Regions from separate parts of the Micromonospora sp. NPDC049257 genome, predicted to be linked through region 2. Evidence: riboswitches for the same ligand, from Rfam matches in the RefSeq annotation. Region 2 holds a riboswitch; the other holds the start of a gene.

Region 1 (4,810 bases), on a different contig from region 2:
CTGCCGTGCTGGCGCTGGTCGTCGTGCTGGTGGTCGCAGCCGGCTGCGGTGCGGTCGGCCTGGACCTGGCCCGGCGGCGGTTCCGGCCGTCGGGCGGGGGCGGCCCGGTGACCCGGGCGCTGCGCGCGCACCAGCCGGAGTTCCTGCTCTACTTCTCCGCCCCACCCGGCTCGGAATACCAGGTCACCATGTGGCTGCCCTACCTGGAGCGGCTCGGCCGGCCGTTCCTGGTGCTGCTGCGGGAGCCGGAGTTCCTGCCCACGATCGCCGCCGCGACGAGCGCCCCGGTGGTCTACTGCCCCACCCTCAAGGCGATGGACGAGGCGCTGGTGCCCAGCCTGCGGGTGGCGTTCTATGTCAACCACGGGGCGAAGAACAGTCACTGCATCCGGTTCACCCAGCTCACCCACGTGCAGCTGCACCACGGCGACAGCGACAAGGCCCCCAGCGCCAACCCGGTCTCGGCCATCTTCGACAAGATCTTCGTGGCCGGTCCGGCGGCGATCGAGCGGTACGCGCGGGCCGGGGTGGAGATCCCCGCCGAGAAGTTCGTCGTGGTCGGCCGCCCGCAGGTCGAAGCCATCGAGGTACGCCGGGAGGCCCGCCCGCTGACCGCCCCGACCGTGCTCTACACCCCCACCTGGACCGGCCACCACGCCGACGCCAACTACTGCTCGCTGCCGGTGGCCGAGCCGCTGCTGCGCCGGCTGCTCGACCGGGGGGCCACGGTGATCCTGCGCGCCCACCCGTACACCGGGCAGAATCCGGCTTCGGCCCGGCAGTTGGCCCGGCTCACCGAACTGCTCGCCGCCGACCGGACCCGCACCGGCCGGCAGCACCTGTGGGGGGCGGCGGCCAGCCGCGAGCTGAGCCTGACCGAGTGCGTCAACCGCTCCGACGCGCTGGTCTCCGACGTCTCCGGGGTCATCTCCGACTACCTCTACTCCGGCAAGCCGTACGCGGTGACCGACCTGGGCGTCGACGGCGACGAGTTCCTGGACCGGTTCCCGCTGGCCCGCTCCGGTTACGTGCTGCGCCGGGACATGGCCAACCTGGACGAGGTGCTGACCGGGCTGCTGGACACCGACCCGTTGGCGGCGGCCCGCTGGCAGACCCGCCGCCGTTACCTGGGCGACTTCCCCGCCGACGCGTACGCCGAGGGTTTCCTGGCCGCGGCCCGCCGCGAGCTGGAACCGGGCTGGGCCCCGCCGACCCCCCGTGCCCCCGCCGCCCCCCTCTCCCCCCACGCCTGACCCGCACCCGCCTCCGCCCACACCCGCTCGCGCCCGCACCCGCACCCGCTCGCGCCCGCCTCCGTCGGCAAGATCGTGCTCGATCCATGTTGTAGTGGCCTCCTCGTCGCAGGAGGCCACTACAACCATGTTCGAGCACGATCTTCGTCCGGCCGGCCGGGTCGACCCGGGGACAGCGAACCGCCCCGGCCACCCGTGGTCGGGCGGCCGGGGCGGGTGGGGTGGCTCGGTCAGGCGGAGTAGCCCCGGGTGGCGATCCAGTTCGCCAGGGTGGTCACGCTGACCCAGTAGGCCGGCAGCGACGGGTCGGCCGAGTCGGCGATCCGCACGGTACGACCGTTGTCCCGGTAGCCCACGGCGGCGATGTAGTGGCCGCCGGGGAAGGAGTGCCAGCCGCCGTCGAGGTCGGTGGCGTCCCCGGCCACGTTCGCGACCACGGCCCGCTTGTCGGCGACCGCCGCGACCACGTCGGCCCGCAGCCGGTCGATCTGCGCGTCGCTCGGCGTGCCGGCGAACATCCTGGTCCGGTACGGGTCACCCTTGACCACGGCGTTGAGCACCCGGGTGGTGTCCTCGGCCGAGTTGGTGCCCATCTCGGTGGTGCCCAACAGGGCGGCGAGGTCGTCCTGGCCGCGCTCGATGCCGGCCGCGCTGAGCGCGTTGCGGACCGCCGCCGGGCCGCAGTAGTAGTAGGTGGTCTGGGCCTGGTAGTCGTAGCGCAGGACCTTCGACGACGGCGGCTTCGGGGCCGCCTTGCGGGTCAGGTCCGGGTCGGCGGTGGCCCTGGCCTTCGCCCGGGTGACGCGCGGCGACGGGGCGTCGCTCGCCGACGGGCTGGCCGAGGGGGTGGCCGACGGGCTGGTCGGGGCGGGGACGGCGACCCGGGCCTGGGCGCGGCTGGCGACGTCGTCGAGGCGGGGGGCGGTCTCGGCCACGGCGGTGGCGCGCTGCTGGCCGGTCGGGGCGTCGTCGACCCCGGCGGCCAGGGCGGTGCCACCGGCGGCCAGGACGAGGACCGCCGCCGAGCCGACGACCATCCGGTACGGGCGTCGGGTGCCCAGTAGGCGGAGCTGTCGTTTCATGTGGTGCTTCACAGGGTGTTCCTCCACGGGGCGAGGCGGCGGGCACAACCCATCGGCACGCGGCGGACACGCCACGCGCGGATCGGGTGTTGCGCCGCTCGTTCGGCAGGGACCGCCCGACGGGGGGCCGGGCGGATCGGCGGCTCGCCCGGCAGGGGCCGGGCGGCGGGGCACAGAGCCGGGTCAGCGCGTCGGGCGCGACGGTCCGGCGGTGCCCCGGCACCGAGGTGGAGGAACTACCGAGGGGGTGGGGTCATGCTGCACGAGGAGGGAACTCCTTCCTTTGCCGCCGACCGGGTTAGCTGACGGATTCGGGCGGGAAGATCGCCCTACCCCGGGCCGTGGCCCGGAGATTCACCCCAGGTGGTGCGTGTGGGTCCCCGGTTCGTGACTGGCACGATTGAGCGGGTCGGCACGGCGTCGCCTCTTGCGATCGGAAACCGCACCGGACCGCAGCGACACTACTGGCCGGTTTCCCCCCTCGCCAAGCCCGTTGAGCTGCACAAACATGGGCTGGACGAGTCAGTTTCGGGGCACTCGGGCACTGACCCGCCACGCGTGGGACGGTCGGAGCGCCCGGGCCCGTCCAGGCGAAAACCCGGACGGCGGGGCACCGACCACCGATGATCGTCGCAGTCGATGTGACCGACTGTGACCAGGTGTCCGGTTTCCACCCGCAGTGACGGCACCCACAACCCGCAGATAACAATTCAGTCCCGCCGACCCGCCGACCCGCCGACCGGTCCGGCTTCGCCAACCAGCGGCCGGCCGACCTGACGGCCGGGTCAGCCGACCCGGGCCGGACGCCAGCGGGTGGCGGGGGCCGGGCGGGTGGCGGACGTCGCCGGACGGGGCAGTGGGACCCGGGTCGGCCGCCACCGTTGCGCCGCCGCGTGTGCCTCGGCAGCCAGCGACCGGGCCGCCTCGGCGGCCAGTTCGGCGTTCCGCCACGCCGCCCGTTCCCGCCCGACCGCAGCCCGGTACGCCGTACGCCGGTCCTCGCGGACCGCGCGGGCCAGCATCACCTCGTGCTCGACCGGGTGCCGACGCGGGTCCCAACCGTCGCGGTGCGCGAAGACGTCCCGCAGCCGCTCCACCGACAACTCTCCCCGCCAGTGCGCCGCCACGGCCTCCTGGTGCAGCCACCGCTCCCGACCGGCGTACTCGGCGGGCGTGCGGGGAGTACGCGGGCTGGGCAGCGCCCGGGCACCGGTGAACCGGCGGGCCAGCGTCTCCGCCTCGTCGTACGCCTGCCAGGCCCGTTCCAGGGCGTCGTGGGCCGCCAGCCAGGCCACGCGGTGGTGGCGGGCCCTCCGGGCGGCTCCGGAGGCGGCGACGGCCACCTCCTCCGCGTAGCGACGCAGGTCGGCGACGGGGGGTGGGGCGTCGGATGCCGGCGCGGCGGCAGTGGCTGCGGCGGCCGGTTGGTCCCGCTCGGGCCGGGCCACCAGGATGGTGATCCCGGTCAGCGCCAGGACGAGCAGCGCGGACCAGATCACGGTGGCGGTCGGGACCTCGATCAGGAACTGGGAGAGCACGGTGTTCACGGTCGACACCTCGCAGGCGGGATGCGGAAGAGGAGGCCGTACCGGCGGCGGGAACATCCGGCCGGACGGTGCGGGTGTGGTGCGTGGCGGAGGCGGTCGCGGGTGGGTCGGCCCCCGCGTGGGCGGTCAGCCCGCCGGGGGTGCCCGGGGGGCGGTGGCGACGGGTGTTCGACCGGCCGGCAGCGCCGGGGGCGGGGCGCTCCGTGCGACGCCGGCCGGCACGACGGCGTCGACCCGGTCTGCCGTCGGCACGGCCAGCACCACGGCGGCCCGGTCCGCTGCCGGCACGGCGAGCACCACGGCGACGGCCCGATCTGCGGCGACGCCGGCCGGGTCGGCCTCCTGCCCACCGCTGCGGATGCCGGTCGGGGTGGCCGGGGCTCCGGCCGCGTGCAAGGACAGCGACGCGTCGACCGGCAGGGCGGCTGCCGCCGGCCCCGGGTCGAACGACGCCGGGCCGGGCAGCGACGGGCCGGCGACGGCGAACGCGATCGCGACAGCCAGGCCGGTCAGCAGCCGGGACCACCAGCGGGCGACCCACCACAGCGGACTGGTGAGTGCGGCCGGGAGCATATGTCCACGTTACCGCCGGGGTGACCGACCCGCAGCACCGCCGGGCGTGTCGCCGCGCCCACCACCGTGGACCTGGTCCGGACGGCCGGGCGGGGTGGTCAGTGCGGGTCGCGCGGTCCGACGTACTCGACGGGGAGTCCGGCACGCCGCCCGTCGCCGGCAGCCCGCGGCCCCGGCACGGTGACACCGCCGCTGCCGGCCGCGTCGTCCGGCCGAACCCCACCGGCGGCGGCGACGCCGGCCGGCGCCCCACCGCCGACAACGGCACCGGGGGCAGCGGCGTCGGGGACAGCGGCACCGCGGGCGGCGTCGGGGGCGGCCGGCACGGGTGGGGTACGGCGGCGGGGAGCGAGCC
Region 2 (4,810 bases):
CCGGACCGGCTGCACCGGTACGCGGCCGGCATCCTCTCCCGGGCGGAGGTCGAATTGCTCGTCGCGGCGTACCGGTCGTTGGACGTCGAGGGGCTGACGGTGGCCGACATCGCCCTCCTGGACGAGTTGGACGCCCTGCTGGGCCGGCCGGTGCGGCCGAAGAAGGCGAACCGGGACCCGTTCCAGCTGGCCGGCGGTGTGCGGGAGCTGAGCACGTTCGGTGAGCGGCAGCGCGCGGCCCGGGCGGCGGCCCGGGAACGGCCCGAGGACTACCGGGACTACGCGCACGTGGTGGTGGACGAGTCGCAGGACGTCTCGCCGATGCAGTGGCGGATGGTCGGCCGGCGTGGTCGGCTCGCCTCCTGGACGGTGGTGGGTGATCCGGCGCAGACCGCCTGGACGGGCGACCAGCAGGAGTTGGACCGGGCCCGGGACCAGGCGCTGGGCCGGCGGCGGCGGCACCGGTTCACGCTCTCCACCAACTACCGCAACTCGGCGGAGATCTTCGCGGTGGCGGCGGCGGAGATCCGCCGGCTCTATCCCGACCTGGAGTTGCCGAGTGCGGTGCGGTCCACCGGGGTGGAGCCGGTGGCGCTGCACGTGCCGGCGGCGGAGCTGGCCCCGGCGACGGTGGACGCGGTGGACGCGGTGCTGGCCGAGGTGGCCGGGACGGTCGGCGTGATCACGCCGGTGCCGCGCCGCGACGAGGTCGCCGGCTGGTTGGGCGACCGGGGCGGGGCGCGGCTTCAGGTGGTGACGAGTCTCCAGGCCAAGGGCATGGAGTACGACGGGGTGGTGCTGGTCTGCCCCGGGGAGATCCGGGCCGATCCGGGCTCGGGGGTACGGACGCTCTACGTCGCGTTGTCCCGGGCCACCCAGCGCCTCACCACCATCGACCCCACCGGCTGAGCCACCGGCCCCGATCGGCCCGGCCCCTGGTCGAGGGCCACACCGAACGCTTCTGGGTCGTCGGCGACCCCGCTGTCGTGCTGGGTCGACGGCCCCTGCTGTCGCTCCTGGCCGAAGGCCCGGCTGTCACTTGCATACATAGCGATGTGAGCATAGATTGGATCGGGTCCGCAGCGGCGACGGAAGGTGTGGACGTGGGCGCAGGTCATGACCACAGTGCGACGGTCAGTAACGCCGCACACCGGCACCGCGGTCGGCTCTGGGCGGCTTTCGGACTGCTCGCCGTGTTCATGGTGGTCGAGGCGGTGGCCGCGTTCGGCACCGGCTCACTGGCCCTGCTCTCCGACGCCGGCCACATGTTCACCGACGTCCTCGGCATCGGGATGGCCCTGGCGGCGATCACCGCCACCCGGCGGGCCACGCAGGACCCGCAGCGCACCTTCGGCCTCTACCGGCTGGAGGTGCTCGCCGCGCTGGCCAACGCCGTCCTGCTCAGCGGGGTGGCGATCTACGTGCTGATCGAGGCGGTCCGCCGCTTCGGCGAGCCACCCGAGGTGCTGGCCGGCCCGATGCTGGTGGTGGCGGTGCTCGGCCTGCTCGCCAACCTCGTCGCGTTCGGCCTGCTGCGCGAGGGGGCCAAGGAGAGCATCAACCTGCGCGGGGCGTACCTGGAGGTGGTCGGCGACCTGCTCGGCTCCCTCGGCGTGATCGCGGCGGCGCTGCTGATCGCCGGCACCGGCTGGTGGTGGGCCGACCCGGTGGTCGCCGTGGCGATCGGCGTGTTCATCCTGCCCCGCACCTGGCGGCTCGGGCGGGCGGCGGTGCGCATCCTGGTGCAGGCCGCCCCGGAGCATCTCCCGGTGACCGCCGTACACGACCGGTTGACCGCCGTGCCCGGCGTCGCCGAGGTGCACGACCTGCACGTCTGGACGCTCACCTCCGGCATGGACGTCGCCTCGGCCCACCTCACCCTGGCCGGCGACGCCGAGGCCGGCACCGTGCTCGCCGCCGCCCGTGGTGCCCTGCGGGAGGACTTCCACATCGAGCACGCCACTCTTCAGATCGAGCCCCGAGCGACCCCCGGAGCATGCGGCCCGACCCACTGGTGACCCCGACTGCCGCCCTGCGGCCGGGCCGCCGCCCTGCGACCCGGCCGCCGTCTCGTGCCCGGTGGTCGGGCCCACTCTCCGGGAATCGCGCTGTAGATCAACGGCAATTTGCGCCGTTCACACCTTTTGGCAGTATTCACTCTCGTACCCTCAGTCACGAGGTAGGCAGCTGTCCCACGCGTACCGGTAGGCTCGGCTCCGGCCACCGCCAGGCGGCGCCCACCGGCGCCGGCAGTGGCCGCCGCCTAATCGCCCACCAGGGCGAACCGGGGAACCACGTTCCTGGGGTGCATCCGCGTCAGCGGTAGGGATCTTCCGTCCCGAACCCGTCAGCTAACCCGGTCGGCGGCTGACGGAAGGACATCACATGCACGTACGCACCACCACGCGACTACTGGCCGCAGTCGTCACGGCGCTCGCCCTGGGCGTGTCGTCCGCGCCGTTCAGCCCGGCCGTCGCCGCGCCCACCACCCGCCTCGCCGCCCCCGGCGACGACGAGGAGGGCGGCACCCCGGCCCTACGCGACCAGCTCGACGCGGCCAGCAAGGGGTGGCTCGACGCGAAGACCGCCCTCGAGCGCTCCACCCGACGTCAGCAGGAGTTGGACGGCCAGCTCAAGGCCATCGAGGCCCAGCTGGTCACGCAGACCGGCAAGGTCGGCGAGATCGCCGGAGCGGCCTACCGCACCGGCCGCCTCGGGCCGATGTCCGCCCTGCTCAACAGCAACAGCCCCGGTGGCTTCATGGACCGCGCGTCGGCGTTGGAGACGGTCGCGGCCCGGGAGGACCAGGAACTGCGCAAGATGATCGAGACCCGGGACCAGGCCGCCCGGACCCGGGCCGCCGTCAGTCGGGAGATCACCGAGCAGCGCAAGCAGGTCGCCACCATGGGCAAGCGGAAGGATCAGGCCGAACGCGCGCTGGCCGTGGCCGCCGCCGACAAGCCGGCCCCCACCTCCTCCAACGACTCCGGCAGTTCGGAGGGCACGTCCAGCAGCAACGCCAAGGGGGCGCCCCGTAACTCCGACGGTTCCTGGCCGTCCGAGTCGTGCAGCGTCAACGACCCGACCCCGGCCAACGGCTGCATCACCCCGCGTACCCTCAACGCCCTCCAGCAGGCCAAGGCGGCCGGTTTCACCCGGTACGTCTCCTGCCACCGTCCCAGTGGTTCCGGTGAACACCCCAAGGGCCGCGCGTGCGACTTCGCCGCGCAGAAGAACGGCTTCGGCGGGGTGGCCAGCGGCGGCGACCGGACGTACGGCAACAACCTCGCCGCCTACTTCATCCGTAACGCCGACCGGCTCGGCGTGCTCTACGTGATCTGGTTCAAGCGGATCTGGCTGCCGAGCAGCGGCTGGAAGGCGTACAGCGGGGGCAACGGCGACCCGTCCAGCGACCACACCAACCACGTGCACCTGTCGATGTACTGAGCTGGCCCGGTGGCCCGTCCACGACGGGCCACCGGAACACCGCCGACAGCCAACCGGAAGACCGCCCGACGGGCCACCGGAACACCGCCCGACCGCAGGGTCGGGCCCGGTGTCGCAGGTCGGCCCCAGGTCAGCCGGCGGCAGACGGGTCGCCGGCCCGGCCGTCCAGCACCGCGCCGAGCCGGCTGGCCAGCCCGAGGTGAGCGGCGCGGGCCTGCCGGAAGGCGTACCCGAACAACGGTGCCGGCGCGGCGAGGGTGATCTCCACGTCGATCCGCAGCAGGTCACCCTCCGTCCGCAGCCGGGTGTGGTTGCGGACCGTGGTGCCCGGCTGCTGTCGGGCCACCGTCACGATCTCGTCGTCGCCGACCTGCAGGACATCCGCCTGATAGGTGACGGGAAACCGCAGCGGCCCCAACTCCAGCCGATCGGTGATCGCATAGCTGGCCAGGGCGCCCGGCCGGGCGGGCAACCGCCGCACCCGGACGATCAGGGGATGCAGTTCCTCCTGCCGGGACAGGTCGCTCAGCAAGGCCACCGCGTCCGCCTGTGCGCAGCGCGCCTGCACCGTGTAGCTGAAGCTCTCCCGCCGGACCACCGGGCCTCCTGACCGTCGTCGGTCGCACGATCGTGCCGCACCCGGGACGGACTGGCAACGTCCCAGGCCAGCGGGCTCAGGCGGGGCCGGTGGTGCGGTCAGGCGCCCGGCAGCACCTCGGGGGTGGCGGCACCGGCGAAGTATGGCTCCGGAGCGCCGAAGAGACCGAGCAGACCGGTGACCCAGAGCTGCCGGTGCACGAACCGGCTCGGTTCGGTGACGATCAACTTGACCCCACTGACCTCGGCGGTCTGGAACCCGGCGACCATCGCGCTGATCCCGACGGAGTCGATGAAGGTGACCAGTCGCATGTTGAGCTCGATCCGGGCGGGCCGGCCCTTGGCCAGCACCTCGGCGATCGCCTCACGTACCTCGTAGGCGGTGTCGACGTCGATCTCGCCACGAGGGGCGATCTCGATGACACCGGCCGGCAGGACCGACTTCACGATCGACAGGCTCACGCGAGCACCTCCACTCGCCCGTCCCCGGGCGCCTCATCAGTACGCGGGCCGCGACCGAGAGTATTCCTCCGACGGCCTCGGTCGCCACCCCTCGGGATGAGCAATTCGCGGATCCGGACGGACCGGGCCGTCCTTTCCCGCACCGTTGCTGGTCCTGTTCTCTCCGACGAACGGCTCAGCTGGGCCGTTCCAACCGTCCCAGAGTAGCGGTCCGGGTCCACTCCGAGCCGGATGCGGAGGGTCGGGCGAGCCCCGTCCGGCCTCCCGGCGCTGGTTGTGCCCGGTGCCTAGCCTGGGCGAGAGA

What was found. Region 2 has a riboswitch for cyclic di-AMP ahead of AB0K25_RS06200 (hypothetical protein). Riboswitches for the same ligand answer to the same signal wherever they lie in the genome.
Region 1: linked by a shared signal. The riboswitch ahead of AB0K25_RS17520 (C39 family peptidase) and the one ahead of AB0K25_RS06200 (hypothetical protein) in region 2 are both predicted to bind cyclic di-AMP.

What each region holds. Positions count from the first base shown of each region.
Region 1 covers NZ_JBFAQU010000010.1:194,464-199,273, forward strand. The annotation lists gene AB0K25_RS17515 (CDP-glycerol glycerophosphotransferase family protein) at 1-1,253, shown strand, start outside; gene AB0K25_RS17520 (C39 family peptidase) at 1,484-2,335, opposite strand; cyclic di-AMP (ydaO/yuaA leader) riboswitch at 2,608-2,752, opposite strand; gene AB0K25_RS17525 (hypothetical protein) at 3,121-3,882, opposite strand; gene AB0K25_RS17530 (hypothetical protein) at 4,009-4,455, opposite strand; gene AB0K25_RS17535 (acyltransferase) at 4,554-4,810, opposite strand, start outside.
Region 2 covers NZ_JBFAQU010000002.1:505,196-510,005, forward strand. The annotation lists gene AB0K25_RS06190 (AAA family ATPase) at 1-909, shown strand, start outside; gene AB0K25_RS06195 (cation diffusion facilitator family transporter) at 1,104-2,018, shown strand; cyclic di-AMP (ydaO/yuaA leader) riboswitch at 2,251-2,382, shown strand; gene AB0K25_RS06200 (hypothetical protein) at 2,386-3,447, shown strand; gene AB0K25_RS06205 (SRPBCC family protein) at 3,578-4,045, opposite strand; gene AB0K25_RS06210 (STAS domain-containing protein) at 4,144-4,506, opposite strand.